DNA from 2 places in the Xanthomonas hydrangeae genome. Region 2 is predicted to be linked to the other one. Evidence: predicted binding sites of a transcription regulator. Region 2 holds the regulator's gene; the other holds the start of a gene.
The links. Region 2 encodes HrcA, which represses chaperone genes, less so after heat shock. Its sites were predicted from a motif close to TTNGCACTCNNNNNNNNNGAGTGCNAA; they were not measured.
Positions count from the first base shown of each region.

Region 1: the regulator HrcA is predicted to act here: its motif matches at 1,315-1,341, upstream of rpoH (RNA polymerase sigma factor RpoH).

Region 1 covers NZ_CP103836.1:2,666,204-2,668,657, reverse strand. Annotated here, with positions in the region: gene NYR97_RS11080 (trimeric intracellular cation channel family protein) at 1-285, shown strand, start outside; gene rpoH (RNA polymerase sigma factor RpoH) at 429-1,304, opposite strand; gene ung (uracil-DNA glycosylase) at 1,502-2,227, opposite strand; gene NYR97_RS11065 (response regulator) at 2,242-2,454, opposite strand, start outside.
Region 2 covers NZ_CP103836.1:3,971,982-3,974,435, forward strand. Annotated here, with positions in the region: gene recN (DNA repair protein RecN) at 1-681, opposite strand, end outside; gene hrcA (heat-inducible transcriptional repressor HrcA) at 798-1,850, shown strand; gene grpE (nucleotide exchange factor GrpE) at 1,952-2,454, shown strand, end outside.

The sequences.
Region 1 (2,454 bases), 1.3 Mb from region 2:
CTGGACTATCAGCTCAGTCCGCTCAGCGCGACCTTGCTCGGCATGCTCAGCGGCATCGGCGGCGGCATCGCGCGCGACCTGCTGGTCGCACGCACGCCGGTGGTGTTGCAGGCGGAGCTCTATGCAGTGGCCGCACTCGCAGGCGGCGGCCTGGTCGCGATCGGGCATGTGCTCGACGTGCCGCAAGCCTGGTCGCTGGCGACAGGTGCGGGCGTGTGTTTTGGCCTGCGTTTCATGGCGATCCGTTATGGCTGGCATCTGCCAGTGGCGCGCCTGCCGGAGTAGCTGTCGGCCAAAGCGACAATGCCGGGCGCATCATCCGGACGGTTCGTCAGCTTTTCGAAGGACATGAAAACTGCACACCTGCAACGCAAACGGCCCGGAAAACCGGGCCGTTTTTTGCAACCTGACGCGCGTGATCGAACCGATCAGGCGACGAACAGTGCCTTCATCTTCTTCAGCGCGTTCGCCTCGATCTGGCGAATCCGCTCGGCCGACACACCGTACTCGTCGGCCAGCTCCTGCAAGGTCACCTTGGAATCGGAATCCAGCCAGCGACGCTTGACGATGTCGCGCGAACGCGTATCCAGACCGGACAGCCCTTCGCGCAACAGCTGCAGCTGGTTGTCTTCGCTGTCGTGACGCTCGTAGGCCTGCGACGGATCTTCCTCATTGGCGACCAGGTAGCTCACCGGCGACGGCGGGCCATGATCGTCGTCCTCATCGGACGAAGCATCGAAGCCGATATCGCGACCGGACAGACGCGACTCCATCTCCATCACTTCGCGCTCGGAGACGTTCAGGTCCTTGGCGACCGCAGTCACTTCGGAGGCATTGAGCCAGCCCAGGCGCGTCTTGGACTTGCGCAGGTTGAAGAACAGCTTGCGCTGCGCCTTGGTCGTGGCGACCTTGACGATGCGCCAGTTCTTCAGGATGAACTCATGCATTTCGGCACGGATCCAGTGCACTGCGAAGCTGACCAGGCGCACACCCATTTCCGGGTCGAAGCGCTTGACCGCCTTCATCAGGCCAATGTTGCCTTCCTGGATCAGGTCGCCCAGCGGCAGGCCGTAGCCGTTGTAGCCGCGGGCCACGTGGACCACGAAGCGCAGGTGGGAATGGACCAGTTCGCGCGCGGCGTCCAGATCCAGCTCGTCGCGGAAACGACGGGCGAGATTCTGTTCCTCATCGACCGACAGCACCGGGATCTGGTGCACGGCACCGATGTAGGCGTCCAGCGAACCGAGCGCACTGGGAATCGGGAGATTGTTTGCCACGAGGGCAGTCGAGGTAGTCTGGTTCATAGGCACCATCTTAGCAGTCGAACTATTGGACTGCCGGGTACAGTAAGAGTTCCCAGCGTTCCATTTATAGGACGTTCGGGCTTTTGACCATACCGGCGTTCCAGCGGTCAACTCCACGAATCGATGAGTAAGTTATCACCGCCACGCTGCGAAGACCGTGACAAAACCAATGCGAATTGAGGTGCCACCCGACTCGTTCAGCCGCTGGCGGGCGTGGTGTCGAGCGCGTTACGCGGTGGTAGCGACCAGTCGATCGGGCCGAGCCCGCGCCGCTGCAGATGCTCGTTGGTCTTGGAGAAGTGCTGGCAGCCCAGAAAGCCGCGGTGCGCCGACAACGGCGAGGGATGCGGGGCCTTGAACACCCGATGGCGCGCCTGGTCGATGACCTTGCCCTTGGACTGTGCATAACTGCCCCACAGCAGGAACACCAGGCCTTCGCGCTCGCGGTTGAGCGTTTCCACAACGTGATCGGTAAAGCCTTCCCAGCCCTTGTTCTGGTGCGCGCCGGCACGCCCCTGCTCCACCGTCAGCACTGCATTGAGCAACAGCACGCCCTGACGCGCCCACGGCATCAGATAGCCGTGGTCCGGCCGCGCTATGCCCAGGTCGTCCTGAATTTCCTTGTAGATGTTGAGCAGCGACGGCGGCACCGGCACGCCGGGCAGCACCGAAAAGCACAGCCCATGCGCCTGGCCTTCGCCGTGATACGGGTCCTGGCCCAGGATCACCACCTTGACCTGCTCGAACGGGGTGGCATCGAAAGCGGCAAAGATCTGCGGGCCCGGCGGAAATACCCGCGCACCGGCCGCCTTGCGCTGACGCAGGAAGGCGGACAGCTCCTGCATCTCCGGGCGCAATAACCAATCACCCACGCGCGCCTTCCACGACGGTTCCAGCTGGATACGTGCTTCTACTTCGGCCACATCTAACATTTCAGTCATAGCGTGACAGCCTGATCCTCGAGCCGTGCCAGGCGCAGCTGGAACAACACCTTGGTCACCAGCAGCCGCTCTTCAATGGGTTTTTGCACCAGATCGTTGGCGCCGGCGCGCAGCAGTTCGGATTGATTGCGCGGATTGGTGTCGCCGGTCATCACCAGCACCGGCAGACGGCGCTTGCCGTAGGCGAAATCGATGCGGATGCGCTCGAC
Region 2 (2,454 bases):
TTCACAGGCGTCGATCAGCGCGGTGGCATGCGCCTGACGACGATGATTGACGTCCAGCGCGGCAATTGCGGCCGGGTCCAGGTCTTCGCGTTCGAGTTCGCCCAACTGGTGTTCGAGGAAGCCGATACGGTCGGAGACATCGCCCTGCGCCGAGAGCGCATCGCGCTCGTCCAGCAGCGCCTGCCACTGTCGGCTGGCCTGGCGCACCTGTTCGCGCTGCGCGCTGTTGCGCGCGTAGGCGTCGAGCAGGGTGAGCTGGCTATGGCGGGCCATCAAGGCCTGGTGCTCGTGCTGGCCGTGGATTTCCACCAGCCGTGACGCCAGCTCGGACAATTGCGAAGAGGTGACCGGGCGGCCATTGATCCAGGCGCGCGAGCCGCCATCGGCGCGGATGATGCGGCGCAGTTGGCATTGCGCGTCGTCGTCCAGCTCGTTGTCGGCCAGCCAGGTCAGGCCGGGGTGCTCGCTTGGCAGCTGGAATTCGGCCGACAGCTCGGCGCGGTCGGCGCCGTGGCGGACCACCCCGCTGTCGGCGCGCAGGCCGGACAGAAAGCCCAGCGCGTCCACCATCAGCGACTTGCCGGCGCCGGTTTCGCCGGAGACCACGGTCATGCCCGGCCCGAATTCCAGTTCGGTGGCGCGGACGACGGCGAAATCCTTGATGGAGAGGTGTCTGAGCATGGGATCGAGTGTGGACGCTTTGGGCAAGCTTAGGGTGGGAGGGGCGGCGAGGGAATGAGACCCTTGCCAATCACGGGGCCAGAGATTATCTATGCCCAGTCTCACCGGATGATCCCATGCGCGCGTCACAGTCCCCAACGCTCGACCCCCGCGCACGCCAGCTGCTACGCACGCTGATTGCCCGTTATATCCGCGATGGCGAGCCGGTGGGCTCCAAGACGCTGGCCCAGCATGCGGGGCTGGATGTCAGCCCGGCCACCATCCGCAATATCCTGGCCGACCTGGAGGACGTGGGGCTGCTTAGCTCTCCGCACACCTCGGCCGGGCGCATTCCCACCGCGCACGGCTACCGCGTGTTCGTCGATAGCCTGGTGCAGATGCAGCCGCCGGGCGAGGAAGAAGTGCGCCGCCTGCGCGCCGAGCTTGCCAGCGGCAACGGCACCCAGTCGTTGCTGGGCAGCGCCTCGCAGATGCTGTCGGCGATGAGCCACTTCGTCGGCGTGGTCAGCGCGCCGCGGCGCGAGCAGTTCGCCTTCCGGCATATCGATTTCGTGCCGCTGGATGCGCGGCGGGTGCTGGCGATCCTGGTGTTTGCCGATAACGAGGTGCAGAACCGGGTGATCGAGCCGCGCCGCGCCTACGAGCCGGCCGAGCTGGAGCGGGTGGCCAATTACCTCAATGCGCAGTTTGCCGGGCGCGCGCTATCGGATATCCGCGTCTCGCTGCTGCGCGAGCTGCGCGTGGCCAAGGACGAGATGGAACAGCTGTTGGCGCACAGCGTGGACCTGGCCAGCGAGGCGCTGGTGCCGGCCGAGGCCGACGACATGGTGATGGCTGGTCAGACCCGTCTGATGGGTGTGCAGGACCTGTCGGACCTGGATCGCCTGCGCGAGCTGTTCGAGGCTTTCGCCAGCAAGCGCGAGATCCTGCAATTGCTCGAACGCACCATCCAGGCGCCGGGCGTGCGCATCTTCATCGGCGAAGAAACCGGCATGGTGTCGCTGGAAGACGTCTCGCTGGTCACTGCGCCGTACGCCGCCAACGGTCAGGTGCTGGGGGTACTGGGGGTGATCGGGCCCAAACGCATGGCCTACGACCGCCTGATTCCGCTGGTGCAGACCGCCGCCCAGGTGCTGGGCGCGGCCATGGAACCGCCCGCAACGCGATAACCGGAGTCGATCGGGGCGATCGTTTTGCTTGAAACGCGCGCAGGCGCCCACATACGGGGTGACGTTGGGGCGGGCGTTCCGCCGGCCCGGGAACTGTGCACATGAACCAAGACCACTCCGAATTCGACTCCGAAGACCTGTCCCAGAACCCACCCGAGACCGATCCGCTCAAGGCCGAGATCGAATCGCTGCGCAGCGAGATCGCGCTGGTCAAGGCTGACGCCCTGCGCGAGCGCGCCGATCTGGAAAATCAGCGCAAGCGCATCGCCCGCGATGTCGACAATGCACGCAAGTTCGCCAACGAGAAGCTGCTGGGCGAGCTGCTGCCGGTGTTCGACAGCCTGGATGCTGGGTTGACCGCGGCTGGCAGCCAGCCCAGCCCGCTGCGCGATGGTCTGGACATGACCTACAAGCAACTGCTCAAGGTGGCCGCCGACAACGGCCTGACCCTGCTCGATCCGGTCGGTCAGCCGTTCAACCCGGACCAGCACCAGGCGATCAGCCAGGGCGAGGCCGAGGGCATCGCACCGGGCCACGTGGTGCAGGTGTTCCAGAAAGGCTATCTGCTCAACGATCGCCTGCTGCGCCCGGCCCTGGTGGTCGT